2 regions of the Streptomyces sp. NPDC020780 genome follow, and region 1 is predicted to be linked to the other one. Evidence: riboswitches for the same ligand, from Rfam matches in the RefSeq annotation. Region 1 holds a riboswitch; the other holds the start of a gene.
The links. Region 1 has a riboswitch for S-adenosylmethionine ahead of thrC (threonine synthase). Riboswitches for the same ligand answer to the same signal wherever they lie in the genome.
Positions count from the first base shown of each region.

Region 2: it holds a riboswitch for S-adenosylmethionine, as region 1 does, so the genes downstream of both, ACH4VO_RS19470 (aminotransferase class V-fold PLP-dependent enzyme) here and thrC (threonine synthase) in region 1, are expected to answer to the same signal.

Region 1 covers NZ_JBIRTB010000008.1:267,735-279,091, forward strand. The annotation lists gene groL (chaperonin GroEL) at 1-1,168, opposite strand, end outside; gene ACH4VO_RS17820 (cold-shock protein) at 1,675-1,881, opposite strand; gene ACH4VO_RS17825 (MoaD/ThiS family protein) at 2,317-2,592, opposite strand; gene thrC (threonine synthase) at 2,621-3,919, opposite strand; SAM riboswitch class I at 3,938-4,065, opposite strand; gene ACH4VO_RS17835 (glucosyl-3-phosphoglycerate synthase) at 4,218-5,168, shown strand; gene ACH4VO_RS17840 (trehalose-6-phosphate synthase) at 5,212-6,591, shown strand; gene otsB (trehalose-phosphatase) at 6,649-7,518, opposite strand; gene ACH4VO_RS17850 (DUF3263 domain-containing protein) at 7,927-8,169, opposite strand; gene ACH4VO_RS17855 (extracellular solute-binding protein) at 8,180-9,397, opposite strand; gene ACH4VO_RS17860 (ROK family protein) at 9,644-10,576, shown strand; gene nagA (N-acetylglucosamine-6-phosphate deacetylase) at 10,576-11,357, shown strand, end outside.
Region 2 covers NZ_JBIRTB010000009.1:204,374-215,730, reverse strand. The annotation lists gene ACH4VO_RS19490 (NYN domain-containing protein) at 1-396, opposite strand, end outside; gene ACH4VO_RS19485 (hypothetical protein) at 434-676, opposite strand; gene ACH4VO_RS19480 (rhomboid family intramembrane serine protease) at 845-1,615, shown strand; gene ACH4VO_RS19475 (Lrp/AsnC family transcriptional regulator) at 1,612-1,893, shown strand; gene ACH4VO_RS19470 (aminotransferase class V-fold PLP-dependent enzyme) at 1,978-3,354, opposite strand; SAM riboswitch class IV at 3,534-3,651, opposite strand; gene trpD (anthranilate phosphoribosyltransferase) at 3,736-4,800, opposite strand; gene ACH4VO_RS19460 (ubiquinol-cytochrome c reductase cytochrome b subunit) at 4,925-6,550, opposite strand; gene ACH4VO_RS19455 (Rieske 2Fe-2S domain-containing protein) at 6,547-7,599, opposite strand; gene ACH4VO_RS19450 (c-type cytochrome) at 7,596-8,405, opposite strand; gene ACH4VO_RS19445 (heme-copper oxidase subunit III) at 8,461-9,081, opposite strand; gene ACH4VO_RS19440 (hypothetical protein) at 9,269-9,670, shown strand; gene ACH4VO_RS19435 (Ig-like domain-containing protein) at 9,719-10,972, opposite strand; gene ACH4VO_RS19430 (cytochrome c oxidase subunit 4) at 11,100-11,357, opposite strand, start outside.

The DNA.
Region 1 (11,357 bases):
GCTCCTTGAGCTCCACCTCGGTGGCGGCGCCGGCCTTGATGACGGCCACGCCGCCGGCCAGCTTCGCGAGGCGCTCCTGGAGCTTCTCGCGGTCGTAGTCCGAGTCGGAGTTCTCGATCTCGGCGCGGATCTGCTTGACGCGACCCTGAACCTGGTCGCTCTCGCCGCCACCGTCGACGATCGTCGTCTCGTCCTTGGTGATGACGACCTTGCGGGCGGTGCCGAGCAGGTCCAGGCCGGCGTTCTCCAGCTTGAGACCGACCTCCTCGGAGATGACGGTGCCACCGGTGAGGATGGCGATGTCGCCGAGCATGGCCTTGCGGCGGTCACCGAAGCCCGGAGCCTTGACGGCCACGGACTTGAAGGTGCCACGGATCTTGTTGACGACCAGGGTCGACAGGGCCTCGCCCTCGACGTCCTCCGCGATGATCAGCAGGGGCTTGCCCGACTGCATGACCTTCTCGAGCAGCGGAAGGAGGTCCTTCACGTTGCTGATCTTGGAGTTGACGATCAGGATGTACGGGTCGTCGAACGACGTCTCCATACGCTCCATGTCGGTGGCGAAGTACGCCGAGATGTAGCCCTTGTCGAAGCGCATACCCTCGGTGAGCTCCAGCTCCAGACCGAAGGTCTGGGACTCCTCGACGGTGATGACGCCTTCCTTGCCGACCTTGTCCATAGCCTCGGCGATCTTGGCGCCGATCTCGGTGTCAGCAGCGGAGATGGAGGCGGTGGAAGCGATCTGCTCCTTGGTCTCCACGTCCTTCGCCTGCTCCAGCAGAGCGGCGGAGACGGCCTCGACGGCCTTCTCGATGCCGCGCTTGAGAGCCATCGGGTTGGCACCCGCGGCGACGTTGCGCAGACCCTCGCGGACGAGAGCCTGGGCGAGAACGGTGGCGGTGGTCGTACCGTCGCCGGCGACGTCGTCCGTCTTCTTGGCGACCTCCTTGACCAGCTCCGCACCGATCTTCTCGTACGGGTCCTCGAGCTCGATCTCCTTGGCGATGGAAACACCATCGTTGGTGATCGTGGGCGCGCCCCACTTCTTCTCGAGGACGACGTTACGGCCCTTGGGGCCGAGGGTGACCTTGACGGCGTCGGCGAGCTGGTTCATCCCGCGCTCGAGACCGCGCCGTGCCTCTTCGTCGAACGCGATGATCTTGGCCATGTGAAGTGGTCCTCCCGGACTGATGGGGTCTCCCCTGCTCGAACGCAGTTGAGAGCTTGGGGAAGGATTTCTCCGGACCGAGAGGCGCCCGCGACGGACGGCCAGCGTGCCCGGTGGTTCCCTGCCCCACCAGGCCTGCGGGCCTCACCGGCCCGGTCCACGTTCTGTCACTCTCACCTGGAGAGTGCTAACGCCAATGATTAGCACTCGACCCCTTCGAGTGCAAGCGCCTTCGAGGATGGCTCGCTGCGGGCGAAGGTGCGAACGGCAGGTGGGACGGGCGTACGTCCCGGCCCGTGGACAGCCCCGAAGGCGGGGCGCCACCGCGCGCGGGGGCCGCCCGACCGGCCCGTGGCGCGCCCGGGGACGCCAGTGACCCCGCACGGAGGGAGGCGCCCGGCGCGCCGCACGCCGCGCCCGGACGCACGCGGGGCCCGTCCCCCCGAGGAGGTACGGGCCCCGCGTGTGCGAGTAGTGTTCGGTGTGGTCGGCCGACCGCGCCGAGCTCAGCCGACGGCGAGTTTGACCATGTCCGCCTGCGGCCCCTTCTGGCCCTGCGAGATCTCGAATTCAACTCGCTGACCCTCTTCGAGGGTGCGGTATCCGTCCATCTGGATCGCGCTGTAGTGGACGAAAACATCCGCACCACCGTCGACCGCGATGAAGCCGTACCCCTTCTCCGCGTTGAACCACTTGACGGTGCCCTGAGCCATGCCTAACTCCCCTATTACTGGCCCTTGCACAGGACCGCACTTCGCGGACCCGGGTCAAACTCACCCCCCGACAGGAGGGGGCGGCGTGCGCCGGAACGCGTCGACCGCGGCCGAATGTATCTGCCCAACTGCCCTCTGCAACAGGTCAGTCGGACGAGAATTCTGGGCACACGGGAACGCCCGGACAGGGGTAACTCGCAAGATTCCAGGGCAACTCGGGCCAGACAAAGGCCACTTATGACGCAAGGAGTGCACGCACATTGGCTGCTTCTCGTCGCGTCCGGGCGCATTCTCATATGCGCGTGGCACGGGCAGCTGCGGGGGCTTCCCCAACTGTACCCCGCTCAACCATGCAGAATGACCCCCTCCGCTTCTCTCGCGGAGGGGGTCATCGTGGTCACGTCGCGCAGCCGGCACGGACGTCCGGCAGCCGCGTCAGCCTCCGGCGACGGCCGGGATGATCGAGACGCCGGCACCGTCCGGCGTGGCCGCGTCCAGGCCGCCCTCGAAGCGCACGTCGTCGTCGTTGACGTACACGTTCACGAAGCGGCGCAGCTTGCCCTGGTCGTCCAGGACCCGCGCGGCGATGCCCGGGTGGTCCTTCTCCAGGGACGCGATGACCTCGGAGAGGACGGCGCCCTCGGCCGGGACCTCGGCCTGGCCGCCCGTGTAGGTGCGGAGGATGGTGGGGATACGGACCTTGACGCTCATGGGGGTGCCTTCCTTCGGTCTCGGGTGGTCAGCTGCCGGCGGCGAGGCCGGCGTCGCGGAACGCGTCCAGGCTGGGCCGGATCGTCGCCGACAGGCCGGTCGTCGGGGCGACGGCGTCGAGCGTCTTCAGGCCGTCGCCCGTGTTCAGGACGACGGTGGTCAGGGCCGGGTCGAGCAGGCCCGCGTCGATCAGCTTCCTCGTCACACCGACCGTCACACCCCCCGCGGTCTCCGCGAAGATGCCCTCGGTCCGGGCCAGCAGCTTGATCGCGTCGACGATCTGCTCGTCGTTCACGTCCTCCACGGCCCCGCCGGTACGCCGGGCGATGTCCAGGACGTACGGGCCGTCGGCCGGGTTGCCGATCGCGAGGGACTTCGCGATCGTGTTCGGCTTCTGGGGCCGCACGACGTCGTGTCCTGCCTTGAAGGCGGTGGACACCGGGGAGCAGCCCTCGGCCTGCGCGCCGAAGATCTTGTACGGCTTGTCCTCGACCAGGCCGAGCTTGATCAGCTCCTGGAGGCCCTTGTCGATCTTCGTGAGCTGCGATCCCGACGCGATCGGGATGACGAGCTGGTCGGGCAACCGCCAGCCCAGCTGCTCGCAGATCTCGTACGCCAGGGTCTTGGAGCCCTCGCCGTAGTACGGGCGCAGGTTGACGTTGACGAAGCCCCAGCCCTCGCCGAGCGGGTCGCCGATGAGCTCCGAGCAGAAGCGGTTGACGTCGTCGTAGTTGCCCTCGATGCCGACGAGCTCGCCGCCGTACACCGCGGCCATGACGACCTTGCCCTGCTCCAGGTCGTGCGGGATGAACACGCAGGACCGGAAGCCGGCACGGGCCGCCGCGGCACCCACCGCGCCGGCGAGGTTGCCCGTGGAGGAGCAGGAGAGCGTGGTGAACCTGAAGGCGCGGGCGGCCTCGACGGCGATGGCGACGACACGGTCCTTGAAGGAGTGCGTCGGGTTGCCGGAGTCGTCCTTCACGTACAGGGCGCCGGTGACACCGAGCTCACGGGCGAGGTTGTCGGCCTTGACCAGCTTGGTGAAACCGGGGTTGATGTTGGGCTTGTCCGCCACGTCGGAGGGGACCGGCAGCAGCGGCGCGTAGCGCCAGATGTTGTCCGGGCCCTCGGCGATGCGCTTCTTCAGCTCGTCGGGGGAGCCGCTCGGGAGGTCGTAGGCCACTTCGAGCGGCCCGAAACACGACGCGCAGGCGAAAAGGGGGCCGAGTTCGAAACGCTCGCCGCATTCGCGGCAGGAAAGTGCCGCGGCGGGACCGAGGTCCACGGTGGAAGAATCGGTGTCGGCTACAACTGTCTGCACGGCCATGATGGCGGAGGCCCTTTCTCCTCATCTTCCTTGCGACGTATCTCGCCACAAGACGGAATTGGCACCTTCCCCACCGTGACCTCGCGGTCGGCAGGAGGGTTGCCGGGACTTCGACGGGCCGTTCCCTCAGTCCCTCTGGATGAGCGCTGTGGCACCGGGTCGCGGACCCGGGCATTTGTTCGCGGACCCACCCCGACGTGCGAGGCTCATCCGCGTTGCTCAGACTGTAACCGACACATCGGACGGTCGAACCAGTCGTCCGTACCGCGAGATGGATCACACCCAGGGAGAATCGACCGTGCCGGAAGAGATGGAACGCTGGTTGAGCAGGCGTTCCTGGTCAGCCGCCGATCGCCCGCTGGACCGGCTCGTGGCCGCCAGGACACAGGATCCGCACCGTACGACCGTCAGTGTCGTGCTGCCCGCGCTGAACGAGGAGGCGACGGTCGGAACGATCGTCGAGACGATCCGGCGTGAGCTCATGGAACGCGTCGCGCTGGTCGACGAACTCGTGGTGATCGACTCCGGCTCCACCGACCGCACCGCCGCCGTGGCCCGGGAGGCGGGCGCCCGGGTCGTGCACCGCGACGAGATACTGCCGCGCATACCGGCCGTCCCCGGCAAGGGGGAAGTGCTCTGGCGGTCACTCCTGGTGACCGGCGGCGAGATCCTCTGCTTCGTCGACGCCGACCTCAGGGAGTTCTCGCCGGACTTCGTCTCCGGCACCGTCGGCCCCCTCCTCACCGATCCCGGCGTGCACTTCGTCAAGGCGATGTACGACCGCCCGCTCAACGGAACCGCAGGTCAGGGCGGGCGGGTGACCGAACTGATGGCCCGCCCCCTGCTCAACCTCCACTGGCCCCAGCTGGCCGGCTTCGTCCAGCCCCTCGGCGGCGAGTACGCGGTACGCCGCTCCCTGCTGGAACAGCTGCCCTTCCCCGTCGGCTACGGAGTGGAGCTGGGCCTGCTCATCGACGCCCTGAACACGGTGGGGCTCGACGCCCTGGCCCAGGTGGACGTCGGCGAACGCAGACACCGCCACCAGGACGGTCAGGCCCTGGGCAGGATGGCGGCGACGATCTACCGCACGGCCCAGCTCCGGCTCGCCCGGGGCACCATCGTGCGGCCCGAGATCACCCAGTTCGAACGGGGCGAGAACGGCTTCGTCCCGCACACGTACCCCGTCGACACGGAGGAACGGCCGCCGATGCTCGAGATCACCGAGTACGCGGCCCGCCGCGCGGCCTGATTCCTCACGTTTGACACCTCCCCGATCGGGCTAGGTTCCGCACATGGTCTCCGAGCACGCTGCACAGGTCCTCGTCGCGTCCAACCGCGGCCCGGTGTCGTACTCGCTGCGCGAGGACGGCTCCCTCGGCTCCAAGCGCGGCGGGGGCGGCCTCGTCTCCGGGCTCAGCGCCGTCGAGGACAAGCTCTGGGTGTGCGCGGCCCTCAGCGACAGCGACCGCGAGGCGGTCCGGCGAGGCCTGTCCGAGCCGGACGTCCGCATGCTCGACATCGACGCCGGGGTCCATGCCGACGCGTACAACGGCATCGCGAACTCCGTGCTCTGGTTCGTGTACCACATGCTCTACCAGACCCCCGTCGAGCCGGTGTTCGACGCGGAGTTCCGGCGTCAGTGGGCGTCCTACGAGGCGTACAACCGGGCCTTCGCCGAGGCGCTCGCCGAGGAGGCGGGCGAGGGCGCCGCCGTCCTGGTGCAGGACTACCACCTCTCGCTGGTACCGGGCATGCTCCGCGAACTCCGCCCCGACCTGCGGATCGGGCACTTCTCGCACACTCCGTGGGCGCCCGTCGACTACTTCCGGCTGCTGCCCGACGACATCGGCGAACAACTGCTGCGCGGCATCCTGGGCGCCGACCGGGCCGCGTTCCTGACCCACCGCTGGGCGGACGCGTTCATCGGGTGCTGCACCGCGATCCTCGGCGGCACCGGGCGCACCCGCGTCGGAGCCCACGGGCTCGGCGCCGACGCGGAGTTCCTGCGCCGCCGCTCCCACGAGGCCGACGTGGACGCGTGGATGGAGACCCTGCGGGAACAGATCGGCGAGGGCCGCCGGACCATCGTGCGGGTGGACCGCACCGAGCTGTCCAAGAACATCGTGCGCGGACTGCACGCCTACCGGGCCCTGCTGGAGGAACATCCTGAATGGCGCGAGCGCGTGGTGCACGTGGCGTTCGCCTATCCCTCCCGGCAGGACCTCGCCGTGTACCGCGACTACACGGCCGAGGTCGAGCGGGTCGCCCACACGATCAACGCCGAGTTCGGCACGGGCGGCTGGACCCCGGTCCTGCTCCACCTCGACGACGACTTCGCGCGTTCGCTGGCGGCCTACCGGCTGGCGGACGTGGCCCTCGTCAACCCCATCCGCGACGGCATGAACCTCGTCGCCAAGGAGGTCCCCGTCGTCTCCGACAACGGCTGCGCGCTGGTCCTCTCACGGGAGGCCGGGGCGTACGAGGAGCTCGGCGAGGACGCGCTCGTCGTCAACCCCTATGACGTGTCCGCCACGGCGGCGGCGCTGCACAAGGGGCTGACGATGGACGACGACGAGCGAGCGGCGCGCACCAAGAGGCTGGCCGCCGCGGCGATTTCGCTGCCGCCGCAGCAGTGGTTCCTCGACCAGCTGGACGCCCTCCGCACGGAGTAGCTCTCACTCCCTCCGCCCGTCGGCAGCGCAGCCGTCGCTGACGGGCGGGGTGCCGCGTCACGCGCCGATGCGCTGGGCCAGGGATGCGAGGTACTCGACGACCGCGGCGGGGCCGGGCAGCAGCAGGTCGGCACGCGCGGCGAGTTCGGGGACCTCGCCGCCGCTGCAGATCAGCAGGCCCGTGACGCCGGATTTACGGAGCTCGTCGACGGCGGTGTACGCGGCGAGGTCACCGAGGTCGTCGCCCGCGTAGAGGACGGACTCGGCGCCCGTCTCCCGTACGTACTCCTCCAGCGCGACGCCCTTGTCCATGCCCGGGGGGCGCAACTCCAGGACCAGGCGGCCCGGTTCGACGATGAGGCCGTGCCGGGCGGCGAGCGCGGCCAGCGGGCCGCGCAGGGTCTCGAAGGCGGCGCGGGGGTCGGCGGCGCGGCGGGTGTGCACGGCGATCGCGTGGCCCTTGTCCTCGACCCGGACGCCGTCCTCGTCCCCGGTCTTCGCCCCGGCCTCGCGCAGCACGCCGGGGAGCTCCTCGCGGACGCCGGCGACCCCGGGGTCCGGCGCGGGGGCGTTCACGGTGCCGGTGACGGCGTCCCAGCGCTCGGCGCCGTAGTGCCCGAGGACGACGAGGTGATCGAGGCCGGGCACGCCGGCGAAGCCGCCGTAGCGGACCGCGATGCCGGCCGGCCGGCCGGTGATCACGGCGACCGAGCCGACCTTCGGTGCGAGCGCCGAGAGCGCCGGTACGGCGCCGGGGTGGGCGCGGGACTGCTCCGGGTCCGGGACGATCTCGGCGAGCGTGCCGTCGAAATCGAGCGCGACGACCGCGCGGTCGGGGCGGGCCAGGAGCGCGGCCAGGCCTTCTCGGCCGGCCTGGGTGGTGGGGGTCGGGGTGGGGGTCGGGAGGGAGTGATCCGGATTGCCCATGGTCCGAGCGTATCGGGGGACCGGGGGTTCTCGGCGGGGGCCCGCCTGGGTGCGGGGCCTGTCCGGATGGGGCGAGGCCTGGGAGTCAGCCACGTGCGGGCAGGTGCGCGGGGCCTGCGCCTGCCGGTGACCGGAGCCCTCGGGTGGGCGGGGGCTGGAGGTGGGCGGGGGCTGGAGGTGGGCCACGCGTCCGGCGGGCCTGTTCTCCTGCCCGCCCCTTCCCGAACCCCGGGCTCCGCCCCGCCCCCCGCGCCGCAAACGTCGGCAGGGCTGAAGTCCCCTGTACCGGGGGGCGCCCGGTTTCCCCTTTACCGAGAAGCGCAGGGGATGCCCTGTGCCGGCAGGCTCGCGGGCCCCTGCCCCAGCGGGCACGCAGGGTGGACCCCCGCCCGCGACGGCCGGTCCGCCTCAGCGGCGGTTGCGGCGGGATTCCCGGACCCGGCGTAGGCGGTTGACCGTCACCGGGTCCTCCGCCAGGGCGCGGCGGTCGTCGAGGAGGGCGTTGAGCAGCTGGTAGTAGCGCACCGGCGAGATGCCGAGCTGTTCCCGGATAGCCCGTTCCTTCGCGCCGGGGCCCGGCCAGGAACGCCGCTCGACGGCGAGTACCGCGCGTTCCTGGTCGGAGAGCGGGGCGGCGGCGTCGGCGGTCATATCAACCAACCTACTCCGCGCTCTCCGCCTCCCGTGCCCTGGTCGCGATGGAGTTCAGCACACTCTCCGGGGTGCTGTTCGGCTCGACCGCGGAGCCGATGTTCTCCTTGATCGCCTCGCTGGTCTGCGCCCAGGAGGTCTTGCCGAACGGGTACAGCTGGGAGTTCGGCAGGGCCACCAGGAACTCGTGCAGCGCCTTGTGCTTGTCGTCGGCCTCCATCGCCGCGGAGGCGCTGCCGGTCACGGGCAGCAGGTCGTACTGGTCGGCGAAGGCCAGCACGTTCTCGTCGGCGTACGCGAAGTCGAGGAACTTGCCTATCTCCACGCGGTGGTCGTTCTGCTTGAAGCCCATCATCCAGTCGGCGACGCCCATCGAGCCCTCGGTCGGCCCCTCCGGTCCGGGAAGGGGGACCATGCCGACCTCGACGCCCTTCTTCTCGGCGTCCTGCATCAGCGTCGGGTGGCCGTTGAGCATGCCCACCTCGCCGTCGGTGAACGCCTCGAACGCCCTCGCCCGGTCGAGCTTGCCGGGTGCGACGGGCCCGGTGAGGCCCTTGCCGACGAGGTCGTCCCGCAGCCACTCCAAGGTCTCTATGTTTGCCGGGGAGTTGATGTCGTAGTTGCCGACCTCGTCCGTGTAACCGCCGCCGCCGCTGAGCAGCCACATCAGGGTCTCGGCCTGGGACTCCTCCTGGCCGAGCGGCAGGGCGAAGGGGTACTTCACGCCCCGCGCCTTGAGCGCGGTGGCGTCGCTACGGATGTCGTCCCAGGTCTGCGGGGCGTCGATCCCCGCCTTCGAGAAGAGGCCCTTGTTGTAGAAGAGGAGCCGGGTGCTGGCCACGAACGGCAGCCCGTACAGGGTGCCCTCGACCTTGCCCGCGTCGCTGAGCGAGGGAAGGAAGTTGGACGCGGTCCGGATGGCGAGCATCTCGTCCGACGAGTAGAGCTTGCCGGCCTTCGCGTAGTCCGCGTAGGCGCCTATCTGGGCGATGTCGGGGGCCTGGCCCGCCTTCACCATCTCGGCGACCTTCCGGTCGACGTCCTTCCAGGAGTAGACGTGGACGTCCACGTCGATCCCCGGATTGTCCGCCTCGAACTCCTGGGCGAGGCCGTTCCAGTACTTCTCGGAGCTGTTCTCCGCGCCGGTGCCGTAATCGGCCGCGACCAGCTTCAGGGTCACGTCACCCGAACCGCTCTCGGACCCGCATCCCGACAAGGTCACCGTCATGCCGAGTGCGGCCACCACCGCGGTCAGACCTATAAAGCGCCGCTGCACAGCCCCTGCCACCCCTACGTTCGTTCGCGCCGATCACCGCCGTGCGGTGACCCGTGGTCCTGTCCGAGGACCGACCGCGGAGGTCTACACCACCGTGGTACCGATTCCGCAATCTAGCAGGGGCGTTTTGTATGGGTGCTCAACAAACCGCGCTAGTGGACTAGACCTTTTAGGGTCCGTGGGGCGAAACTGTCTCCCGTGAGACACGTCATCGCCCTCGATGTGGGCGGCACAGGAATGAAGGCCGCACTGGTCGGGGAAGACGGCACCCTGCTCCACGAGGCACGCCGGGCCACCGCCAGGGAGCGCGGTGCGGAGGCCGTCGTCGACACCATCCTCGGCTTCGCCGCGGATCTGTACGCGTACGGCGGGGAACACTTCGGCCAAGGCGCCGTCGCCGCCGGAGTCGCCGTACCCGGCATCGTCGACGCGGAACGCGGCATCGCCGTCTACGCGGCCAACCTGGGCTGGCGCGACGTACCCCTGCGGAAACTGATCGGCGAGCGGCTCGGCGGCATACCCGTCGCGCTCGGCCACGACGTCAGGACCGGCGGCCTCGCCGAAGGCCGGATCGGCGCGGGCAGAGGCGCCGACCGTTTCCTGTTCGTGCCCCTGGGCACCGGAATCGCCGGGGCCATCGGCATCGACGGCACCATCGAGGCCGGAGCACACGGTTACGCGGGCGAGATAGGCCACGTCGTCGTCCGGCCGGACGGCCCCGACTGCGGCTGCGGCCAGCGCGGCTGCCTGGAGACACTCGCCTCCGCGTCCGCCGTCTCCCGTGCCTGGGCCGCCGTGTCCGGCGACCCGGACGCCGACGCCGCCGACTGCGCGAAGGCCGTGGCATCGGGGGACCCCGCGGCCCACCGCGTCTGGCAGAACGCCGTCGACGCGCTCGCCGCCGGGCTGGTCACGGCCCTCACCCTGCTGGACCCCCGCACGCTCATCATCGGTGGCGGTCTGGCCGAGGCGGGGGAAACCTTGTTCACACCACTGCGTGCGGCCGTCGAGGAACGGGTCACGTTCCAGAAACTGCCTCACATCGTCCCGGCGGCCCTCGGGGACACCGCCGGATGCCTGGGCGCGGGCCTGCTCGCCTGGGATCTTCTCTCCACGGAGGTATCCGCCTGATGGCCGGACGCGCAGACAGCACAGTTCTCGCAGGTGCCCGGGTGGTACTGCCCACCGGGACCGTGGAGAACGGCCGGGTGATCGTCGAGGGCACCCGGATCGCCGGCAGCACGCCGGAGGGCGCCCGGACCGTCGACCTCACGGGCCACTGGGTGGTCCCCGGCTTCGTGGACATGCACAACCACGGCGGCGGCGGCGCGTCCTTCGCCACCGGCACCGCCGAGGACGTCCTGACCGGCGTCCGCGCCCACCGCGCACACGGCACCACGACCGTCGTCGCCTCCACCGTCACCGGCGACATGGACTTCCTGGCCCGGCAGGCCGGCATGCTCTCGGAACTCGTGGAACAGGGCGAACTCGCCGGAGTCCACTTCGAGGGCCCCTTCATCGCGCCGTGCCGCAAGGGCGCGCACAGCGAGGAACTCCTCCGCCACCCCGACCCCTCCGAGGTCCGCAAGCTGCTCGACGCGGCACGCGGCACCGCGAAGATGGTCACCCTCGCCACCGAACTGCCGGGCGGCATCGAGTCCGTACGGCTGCTCGGTGAGCACGGGGTGATCGCCGCCGTCGGGCACACCGACGCGACGTACGAACAGACCGTCGAGGCCATCGAGGCGGGCGCCACCGTCGCCACGCACCTCTACAACGCGATGCCCGCGCTCGGCCACCGCGCACCGGGCCCGATCGCCGCCCTCCTGGAGGACGAGCGGGTCACCGTCGAGCTGATCAACGACGGCACGCACCTGCACCCCGCGTCCCTGGGACTGGCCTACCACCACGC
Region 2 (11,357 bases), on a different contig from region 1:
GGCCACCAGTTCGGCCCAGCCGGACGGACGCAGCACGTAGGCCGCCGCGGCCACGTCGGCCGGATCGGCCGCCGCGGGCGGCGCGCCGCTCTCCAGCGCGTCCGCCAGTTCCGGCTGGCTCCGGCCGACCCGCTCGGCGATGCGCCGGCGGAAGACCGGGTCGCTCGCCAGTGCGGCCGCCATGGCGTTCCCCGCGAACTTCACCCGCCGGGTCGGTGTGAAACGGGCGTACTGGCGCAGCTGCGGGGGGAGTTCGGTCACGGTCAAACCGCCGAAGGCGTCCGAGACCAGCGTCACGACCCTTCGGCGTACGCCTTCGGGCAGCGGACGGTCGAGCGACTCCGCGTCGCCGCCGGCCGTGTCGGCCGGTTCGGCGCCGCCTGTCGGCTGCTCCACCATCCATCACCCCAACATGTCTGTCCGCACGGCCCCGTCAGGAGTCGGCACCCGGCTTGGCGACCAGCTCGATCTGGTCGACCGCGTTGCACCAACGGCAGCGCACCGACTCGATGGTCTCACTGACCACCTCGCGCTCCTCGACACTCGACTCCCCGGCCAGGTCGAGATGCACGTACTCCACGACCTTCGAGGAGCGCGTCACATCGAAACGGGTGAGATTGCCGCAGAGCGTGCACCGCCAGCGGGTCCCGTCCGTCGGCAGGGGAACCGTCGTCATCGTTGCGTCCTCTTTCGTCGTCCGTCGAGTCTTCTTGCGTACCGGGCTTCGGTCTCGCGGTGCGTCGTCGAACTGCGATGTCCTGCGGCAACCCTACGGCCTTGTGGATACCCTTCAATACGGCGAGGCGGTCTGTCCCGTTCTTCGCCGGTGCGTCATGCTCTGTACGTGATCGATTGGCGGCATGTCGACTGGCGGAAGCGGGCCGGGGAATGGGCGGCGGCAGCCGCGTCAGGCAGCGGCCCCGTCACGCACGGACTCATCGCGCTGTGCAGCGCCGTCTTCCTGGTCAGCCCGCTCTCCGGCTTCAATCCCACCTACGGCGGCGGTCCGGACGCCCTGCTCGCCGCCCAGGCCGGGTACTTCGAACGGTGGGGCGTCATCCCCAGCGAGCTGCGCGGCGGCTCAGCCCACGCGGCGCTCACCCCGCTGACCGCGCTCTTCGTCCACGGCAGCTGGCTGCACCTGCTGGGCAACATGCTCTTCCTGTACGTCTTCGGCGCCATGGCCGAGGAGCGCATGGGCCGCGTCGAGTTCACCTTCTTCTACGTCTGCTGCGGCTACTTCGCCCTGGTGGTCTACGCGGTCGTGCACTCCGGCTCGGACCAGACCCTGGTGGGCGCGTCGGGGGCGATCTCGGCGGTCCTGGGGGCGTTCCTCTACCTCTTCCCCAGGGCCCGGGTCACCAGCCTCTTCCCGTTCCTGTTCTTCCTGCCGCTGCGGTTCCCCGCCTGGATCGTGCTCGTGTTCTGGTTCGTCCTGCAGTGGCTGGCCGCCCAGGGAGCCGGCAGCGGCCCCGGCGTGGCCTACCTCGCCCACGTGGCGGGCTTCGCCGCAGGGTTCCTCTACGCCTGGGGACGCTACCGGGGCAGGGCTCCGGGGGGAGGCTCTAGAGTGAAGTCTCCAGCCACGGCCACCGAGGGAGAAAGCCACCCGTGATCACCGCGATCGTGCTCATCAAGACCAGCGTGGACCGGATTCCCGAGATCGCCGAGGCCATCGCCGCGCTGGACAGCGTCAGCGAGGTCTTCTCGGTCACCGGGACGTACGACCTGATCGCCATGGTCCGGGTGGCCCGGCACGACGACCTGGCCGACGTCATCCCCGGCCGCATCAGCAAGATCCCGGGCGTCGAGGGCACCGACACCCACGTCGCCTTCCGTACGTACTCCCAGCACGACCTCGAGGCGGCCTTCGCCATCGGCCTCGACGCCTGAGGTCCGGCCGCAGGGCGTACGGCTTCGGCCGGGAACGGCACCGCCTCCCGTTCCCGGCCGAAGCCGTACGCGTACCCCCGCCGGTCAGACCTGGGCCGTGCCCCGGTCCGGGACGCAGCGGCCGTCCTCCGTGCGGTAGGTCCAGCGGGCACCCCCGCTCACCAGCTCCCGGACCGCGCCCAGGAACCGGTCGATGTGCTCGTCCGGCGTCCCGGCCCCGAAGCTCACCCGGATGGCGTTGAGGGACCTCTCCCCCGGCTCGGTGTCCGGCGCGCCGCACTCGCCCGGGTCCTGGGCCTCGGCGCCCAGCAGGGTACGCACGAGCGGGTGCGCGCAGAACAGCCCGTCCCGCACGCCGATGCCGTACTCCGCGGAGAGCGCGGCGGCGAAGTGCGAGCTGTTCCAGCCCTCGACGACGAAGGAGAGGACACCCACCCGCGGGGCGTCGTCGCCGAACAGCGAGAGGACCCGCACCTCGGGGACCGCGGCCAGCCCCTCACGGACCCTGGCGACCAGCTGCTGCTCACGCGCGACCAGCCGGTCGAACCCGGCCTCGGTCAGCGCCCTGCAGGCCGCGGCGATCGAGTAGACGCCGATGACGTTGGGCGACCCGGCCTCGTGCCGCGCCGCGGTGGTGTGCCACTCGACGTCCACCCCGCCGTCGGTGCGCCGGGCTACCTTGCGGGAGGCCCCGCCGCCCGCCAGATACGGCTCCGCGTCCCGCAGCCAGTCGGCCCGTCCCGCGAGCACACCCGAACCGAACGGCGCGTACAGCTTGTGCCCGGAGAAGGCGATCCAGTCGACGTCCAGCGCGGTGATGTCCACGGGGTGGTGGGGGGCCAGCTGCGCCGCGTCGAGCACGATCCGCGCGCCGTGGGCGTGGGCGGTGGCGGCCAGCTCCTGCACCGGCCACAGCTCGCCGGTGACGTTGGAGGCTCCCGTCACGCAGACCAGCGCCGGGCCGTGGGAGGCGCGGCCGGCGAGCGCCCGCTCCAGTGTCTGCACCGCCTGAGCCGGGGTGCGCGGCGCGTCGAGGTACGTCACCGGGGCGTCCCGCCAGGGCAGCAGGGAGGCGTGGTGCTCGGTCTCGAACACGAACACCTGGCAGCCGGCGGGCAGCACGGCGGCCAGCAGGTTGAGGGAGTCGGTCGTGGACCGGGTGAACACCACCTGGTCGTCCGCACGGCAGCCGAGGAAGTCCGCCACGGAGGCCCGGCTGCTCTCGAAGAGGTCGGTGGAGAGCTGGGAGAGGTACCCGGCACCCCGGTGCACGCTGCCGTAGTACGGCGCGTAGGCGGCCACGTCGTCCCACACCCGCTGGAGTGCCGGGGCGCTGGCCGCGTAATCGAGGGCGGCGTAGGTGACGTTGCCGCCCGTGACGAGCGGAACGGTGACATCCGCGCCCAGAACCGGCAGCGGGGCACACACGGACGGGTCGACGGCAGCGGTGGAGACAGACATGGCGAACTCCCGTAACAGGCAGGCGACATCCTCGTGCGGCGGTCCGGAAACACACGGCGGCACGGGGAAGGAAAGAAGAAAGGTGTGCGGAGGAGGGCGTGGCGCCCTATCGCATTCGCTTGCTCACAAGAGGCTCCCTGGGACCAGGACCCCAAGGGGTGGCATACGAGATGCCGAGGGGCCCGCGCTTGCCGCAGACCTCGCTGCCTGCGGCCCGGTCTTCACCCGGGGCACCCCGCCACGGACGGAGGGTTGCCGGACAGCGGGCCGGGGCCGTAGTCGCTGTCACTCATGACCTGCGCAGCATCTTGCCATACCTGTCCGCACGCGCAAGGGCGCAGTCCGCGATCCGGACTGCGCCCTGCTCGGGACGGTGCCGCCTCAGGCGTGACTGGCCACCACCCAGCGTTCCAGCGCGCGCTTGGCCGCGCCCGAGTCGATCGACTCGGCGGCACGCGCGATCCCTGCGGCGAGCCGCTCGGTGAGCGTGCCCTCGCCCGGGTCCAGCGCGACCAGTGCGGCGGCCGAGTTGAGCAGCACGGCGTCGCGCACCGGCCCCGTCCCCCCGTCCAGCAGCCGGCGGGCGACGTCCGCGTTGTACGAGGCGTCCGCGCCTCGCAGCGCCTCGACGGGCACCAGGTCGAGGCCGACGTCCCGGGGGTCGAACGGCTCCTCGCGGACCGTGCCGTCGCGCACGGTCCAGACCCGCGAGGTCGCCGTCGTCGTCAGCTCGTCGAGGCCGTCGTCGCCGCGGAAGACGAGTGCGGAGTTGCCCCGTTCGGCGAGCACACCCGCGACGATGGGCGCCATCCTGAGGTCGGCGACCCCGATGGCCTGGGAGCGCACCTGGGCGGGATTGGTGAGCGGGCCCAGGATGTTGAACGTGGTCTGGGTGCCCAGCTCCTTGCGGGCCCGCGCCGCGTGGCGCAGGGCCGGGTGGAACTTCACCGCGAAGCAGAAGGTGATGCCGGCTTCCTCGGCGACGTCGACGACGCGCTGCGGGCTGAGTTCGAGGTTGACGCCGAGCTTCTCCAGGACGTCCGAGGCGCCGCTGGCCGAGGACGAGGCGCGGTTGCCGTGCTTGACGACCTTGGCGCCGGTCCCGGCGACGACGATCGCCGACATGGTGGAGATGTTCACCGTCTTGGCCATGTCGCCGCCCGTGCCCACGATGTCGACCGTGCGGCCGGGGACGTGGATGGTGTGGGCGTGCTCGTACATGGCACGGACGAGGCCGGTGACCTCCTGGACGGTCTCCCCCTTGGCCCGCAGCGCGATCGCGAACCCGGCGATCTGCACGTCGGTGGCCTCGCCGCTCATGATGCGGTCCATGGCCCACGCGGTGTCCTCGGCGGTCAGGTCCTCACCGCGCAGGAGGGGGGTCAGCACGCCGGGCCAGGTACGGGCCGCCACGCTGTCGCCGCCGTCCGGGGTCGCAACGTTCATGGTCCGCTCCTGGGGGTCCACAGCCGATAGGGGTGATGACTCCACCCTATCCAGCCGCCAGGACAGCGAAGAGCCCCGTCCATCGGATGGACGGGGCTCCCGCTGTGGCGTTCAGCTGGGTCGATCAGTGGTGGCCGTGGCCGCTGGTGATCTCCTTGTACTCCTCGGCGGTGGGCTTGGCGATCTGGTTGCCCTCGCCGTAGTAGCTCCGGCTGAGCCTGGCGCGCAGCTTCTGCAGCGCCGACGGCTTGCGCTCGACACCGTTCTCGTCGACCGTCGGGCCGATCTCGAGCGGCTTGTACTGCTCGTGCGCCGTGAGCGCGTACAGCTGCTCCGGGCCGAGCGGCTCGTGGATCTCGACGAACTCACCGTGCGGCAGGCGCTTGATGGTGCCGGACTCGCGTCCGTGCAGCACCTTCTCCTTGTCGCGGCGCTGGAGGCCGAGGCAGATCCGCCGGGTGGCGATGAACGCCAGGACCGGGCCGAGGAAGAAGGCGATCCGTACGAACCAGCTGATCGCGTTGAGCGACAGGTGGAAGTGGGTCGCCCAGATGTCGTTGCCGCCGCCGATCAGCATGACGAAGTAGATCGTCACCCAGGCGACACCGAGCGCGGTGCGGGTCGGGGCGTTGCGCGGCTTGTCCAGGATGTGGTGCTCGCGCTTGTCCCCGGTGATCCAGGACTCGATGAACGGGTACAGGGCCAGTGCCGCGAGGATCACGCCGAAGAGGACCAGCGGGATGAGCACGCCCAGGACCAGGGTGTGGCCCCAGAGGTTGATCTCCCAGCCGGGCATCACGCGGACGAAGCCTTCGGCGAATCCCATGTACCAGTCCGGCTGGGCGCCCGTGGACACCTGGTCGGGACGGTACGGGCCGAGCGCCCAGATCGGGTTGATCGTGGCGATGGCCGCGACGATCGAGATGAAGCCGAAGACCAGGAAGAAGAACCCGCCGGCCTTCGCCATGTACACCGGCAGCAGGGGCATGCCGACGACGTTCTTGTTCGTCTTGCCCGGACCCGCGAACTGCGTGTGCTTGTGGAAGAACACCAGGATGAGGTGGCCGACCACGAGACCGAGCATGATGCCCGGCAGCAGCAGGATGTGGATCGAGTAGAACCTCGCGATGATGTCGGTGCCGGGGAACTCCCCGCCGAACAGGAACATCGAGATGTACGTACCGACGATCGGCATCGACAGGATGGCGCCCTGCGTGAACCGCACACCCGTACCGGAGAGCAGGTCGTCCGGGAGCGAGTAGCCGGTGAACCCGGTGAACATGCCGAGGACGAACAGCAGGAAGCCGAACAGCCAGTTGATCTCACGCGGCTTGCGGTACGCGCCGGTGAAGAACACTCGGAACATGTGCACGAACATGCCGGCGAGGAAGATCACCGCGGCCCAGTGGTGGATCTGCCGGACGAGCAGACCACCACGGACGTCGAAGCTGATGTCCAGGGTCGAGGCGTACGCCTCCGACATCCGGATGCCCTGCATCGGCTCGTACGAGCCGTGGTACACGACCTCGTTCATGCTGGGGTGGAAGAACAGCGTCAGGTACACACCCGTGAGGATGATGATGATGAAGCTGTAGAGGCAGATCTCACCGAGCATGAAGGACCAGTGGTCCGGGAAGATCTTGCGCATGTTGGCCTTGGCCAGGCCGTAGATGCCCAGCCGGCCGTCCGCCCAGTCGGCCACCCGCTCGCCGGCGGGCGCCTTGCGCTTGGTGTCTGTCACAGTGCTCATCCGCGCTCCCAGAAGGCAGGACCGACGGGCTCCGCGAAGTCGCCGAGCGCCTCGAGGTTGCCCTCGCTGTTCACACCGATCCGCAGCTGCGGAAGCGGGTGACCGGCCGGGCCGAAGATGACCCGGGCGCCGTCGGAGAGGTCGAAGGTGGACTGGTGGCACGGGCAGAGGACGTGGTGGGTCTGCTGCTCGTAGAGGCTGATCGGGCAGCCGACGTGGGTGCAGATCTTGGAGAAGGCCACGATTCCCTCGTGGGCCCAGTCACGCTGCTGCTTGTTCTTGATGTCGTCCGGCTCGATGCGGACGATCATCAGAGCGGCCTTGGCGATCTGGTTCTGGAAGTCGTGCGCGTCCTCCTCCAGGCCCTCGGGCATGGCGAAGGTCAGCGAACCGACGACGATGTCCTCGGGACGCAGCGGCTCCATGGTGTTCATGTTGACGAGCTGCTTGCCCTTGGCCCACAGGGTCTTGCGGAGCTTCTTCTCCGGCAGCGGACCCAGGTCGCGCAGCAGGACCACACCGGAGAGCGGCACCAGGGCAAGCGCGCCGAACATGGTGTTGCGGATCAGCTTGCGCCGGCCCAGCGCGGACTCCTGGGCACCGGCCGCGAAGTCGGCGAGAACCTTCGCCTTGACCTCGGGTGCGGCCTCGATGGGGTGCCGGTCGTCGGCGACCTCCACGTCGGACATCAGGGTGCGCGCCCAGTGGACGGCGCCCGTGCCGATGAGGAACAGGGCCAGGCCCAGGGTCAGACCCAGGGAGAAGTTGAGCGCGCTGACATGGCCGAACGGCCAGATGAAGACGATCTTGTCGACCGGGAAGATGACGTAGGAGGCGATGAAGCCGACCGTCGCCAGCATGGACATCGTGAACATGAAGGCGACCGTGCGCTCGGAGCGCTTGGCGGCCCGTTCGTCGATGTCCTGGATGCGCGGCCGGTGGGCCGGCAGCCCCGGGTCGGCGAACGGATCGTCCGCGACCTGGACCGCGCCGTGCGCGGTGTCCTGCTCTGCGGGCAGGCTCTCTTCTGGAATCTCGTGGCTACTCATGACTTCTTGGCCTTAGCGGTGTGGGCCGCGACCCAGACGGCGATGGCGATCAGTCCGCCCAGTCCGAAGATCCAGCCGAAGAGACCCTCGCTGACGGGACCGAGGCCACCGAGCGAGAGCCCGCCGGGGCTCGCGGAGTTGTCACCGTTCACGGTCTTGATGTACGCGATGATGTCTTTCTTCTCCTGCTCCGGCATGGTCGTGTCCGGGAAGGAGGGCATGCTCTGCGGGCCGGTCTGCATGGCCTCGTAGATGTGCTTGGGGCTGACGCCCTCGAGGTCCGGGGCGTACTTGCCGTGCGTCAGTGCGCCGCCCTTGCCGGTGAAGTTGTGACACTGCGCGCAGTTCGTGCGGAACAGGTCACCGCCCTTGGCGACGTCCGCACCCGCGGGGTCGACCTGTCTCTCGCTCGGCGTGATCGGGCCGGCGCCGAGCGACGCCACGTAGGCCGCGAGCTGGTCGATCTCGGCCTGGGTGTAGATGACCTTCTTCTTCGGCACCTGGGCGCCCGGCTGCTGAGCCGGCATGCGCCCGGTACCGACCTGGAAGTCGACGGCGGCGGAGCCGACGCCCACGAGCTGCGGCCCGTCGGTGGTTCCCTGACCGCCGGTTCCGTGGCAGCTGGCGCAGCCCACGGAGTAGAGCTTCTTGCCCTCGTCGATGGCGAGGGACTGGGCGGTTTCGTCGGCCTGCGCCTTACCCGCAGGCGCGAACGCGGCGTACAGCCCCCCGGTAGCCGCCAGCGCGAGGAGTAGTACGACGACCGCCGCCAGCGGATGGCGTCGTCGTGCGGAGAGCTTTTTCACGGATTACCCCGGTGTCAGGATCTTCTGCGTCGATGGTGGGCGGGTGCGAACCCGGTTACTTGATCATGTAGATCGTGGCGAACAGACCGATCCAGACGACGTCGACGAAGTGCCAGTAGTAGGACACGACGATGGCGGCTGTGGCCTGCTCGTGGGTGAATCTCGAGGCCGCGTAGGTCCTGCCCAGAACGAGCAGGAAGGCGATGAGGCCGCCTGTCACATGCAGACCGTGGAAGCCGGTCGTCAGGTAGAACACCGAGCCGTAGGGGTCGGAGGACAGGGAGAGACCCGCCTCCTTGACCAGCTCGGTGTACTCGAGGACCTGACCTCCGATGAAGATCGCACCCATCACGAACGTGATGATGAACCAGGTGCGGAGCTTCTTCACATCGCCCCGCTCCGCCGCGAAGACGCCGAGCTGGCAGGTGAGAGAGGAAAGCACCAGGATCGTGGTGTTCGTCGCCGAGAACGGGAAGTTCAGATGGTGGGCCATCTCCTTCCAGTGATCGGGTCCCATCACCGATCGCAGGGTGAAGTACATCGCGAAGAGGGCCGCGAAGAACATCAGCTCGGAACTCAACCAGATGATGGTTCCGACGCTGGTGAGGTTCGGCCGATTGACCGACGGGTGCGCGTGCCCGGTTTCTACTGTCGTTGCTGTCGCCACGACCGACATTATGTCGGTCGCTTATCCCGCCCTCACTCCGGGGGGTGCCGTTCGGTGTGTCAGTGGGGTGTGTCCTCACCGAACGGCCCAGCGAAAAGCTGTCCTTACCGGTGCTGACAGGCTGTCCGCCGGAGTACGATCCGCCCATCGGTTCATGCCCCGAGAGCCCCGAAGACACAGATGTCACGGAGGAACAATGCAGCCGACCGCCACGGTCCTGGTCTACAGCGACGACGCCAACACCCGTGAGCAGGTGAGGCTGGCAGCCGGTCGCAGGCCTGCGGCGGACGTGCCGCAGGTGGAGTTCCTGGAGTGCGCCACGCTGCCGGCCGTCCTGAGCGCGCTGGACCGGGGCGGCGTCGACGTCTGCGTGCTGGACGGGGAGACGGCTCCCGCGGGCGGCATGGGCGTCTGCCGGCAGATCAAGGACGAGATCTTCCACTGCCCGCCCGTGCTGCTGCTGATCGGGCGCCCGCAGGACGCCTGGCTGGCCACGTGGAGCCGCGCGGACGCCGCCGTGACCCATCCGGTGGACCCGGTGGACTTCGCGGACGCCCTGGCGGGCCTGCTGCGCCGCCGACTGTCCGTCCAGGCCTGAGGCCCCGCGGGCGGGGCCCCAGGCGTCGCGGCACCCTCCCCCGCCGGCTCAGACCTGGGGGCGCAGCCGCGCCGTCCGGACGTCCGTCCCGGCGTCCGGCGTGGCGCGGTGCAGCGCACTGCCCTTCTGCCAGGCGTCCCAGTCCAGGTTCCAGTCGCCGAATCCGTTGTCGAACGGGGTCATCGTCTCGCCCTCGCTGCCGACGACCTTGACGATGTCGCCCTCGCGCACGGTGTCGAAGAACCACTCGGCGTCGGCGGTGCTCATGCCGGTGCAGCCGTGGCTGACGTTGGCACTGCCCTGGGAGCCCGTGGACCAGGGCGCCGCGTGGACGTACTCGCCGCTCCAGGTGACCCGTGTCGCCCAGTAGACCGGAAGGTCGTAGGACTCCGAGGAGCCGGCGGCGATGCCGACGGTCTCCCCGCGCATGCGTACGAACTGCTCCTTGGCGAGCACGACCTTGACACCGTTGCGCGTGTCGAAGCCGGGCTTGCCGGTGGTGACCGGGATCGTGTTGATCACCTCGCCGTTGCGCATGACCGTCATCGTGTGCTCGGAGGCGTCCGTGATCGCCTCTATCCGGTCGCCGGTCGCGATCTTCAGGGGCTTCGTGGCGTCTCCGTGGAGGCCGTTGGTGACCTTGATGCCCTTGAGGTTGCTGCGTACGTCGATGCTCGCGCCGGCGGGCCAGTACTCCTTGGGCCGGTAGTGCAGGGTCTTGTCGTCGACCCAGTACCAGGACCCGGTGACCGCCGGGGTGGAGCGCACCTGGAGCCCGCGCTCCACGGTGGCCCTGGAGGCCCGGTCCGTGACCGGAGCGCTGAGTTCCGCCGTGATGGGCTGTCCGACGCCGTAGGTGCCCGCCTGCGGGCCGAAGGAGACCTTCAGCAGCTTCTTGGCCGCGTTCGTGCCGAAGGCGTACGTCAGGGTGCCGGGAGCGCCGTCGCCGTTCTCGGTGGCGACCTTGACGGTGTACCGGGTACCGGCCGCCAGGGTGGTGGTGGAGTGCCACCGCTTCCCGTCGGCGTCGAGTTCGCCCGCCAGGTGACGGCCCTCGGTGTCGACGGCCGTCACGTCCGTGATGGTGACGTCGTCGTCCTCGGCGGTGACTTCTATCGGCTTGTCGGGGTCGGCCTTGGCGCCCTTGCCGGGGCCGTTGAACGAGACCGCGTCGGCCGCGTCGTACGGCTTCCGCGACAGTTGGTGACCATCGGGCTCGCCACAGGCGGTCGCACCTGCGACGAGGGTCACGACCACCAGGGTGCAGTTCACTACGGTGCGGATGCGCTGCGTGTGGTTCATGAACTCACGCTAAGAAGATTCATCCGATCCAGCGCGTTCAATGACTGCAAACGGGGGCCCTGCCCGCTCGTTGCCGAGCGGGCAGGGCCCCCGTAAGGGTGATGCGGCCGTCCGTGGACGGCGGGTCTCACTGGGTGCGGTTCTCACCGCGGTAGTACTCGAAGACCCAGCCGAAGAGGCCGATCAGGAGCAGCGGGGCCGCGAAGTAGGCCAGCCACCAGCCGAAGACGACGCCGAGGAAGAGGAAGGCGCCGCCGATCGCGAGGGAGAGGGGCTGCCAGCTGTGCGGGGAGAAGAACCCCACCTCGCCCGCCTCGTCCGCGATGTCGGCCTCCTTGTTGTCCTGGGCCATCGCGTCGACCCTGTTGGCCGTGAACGCCAGGTA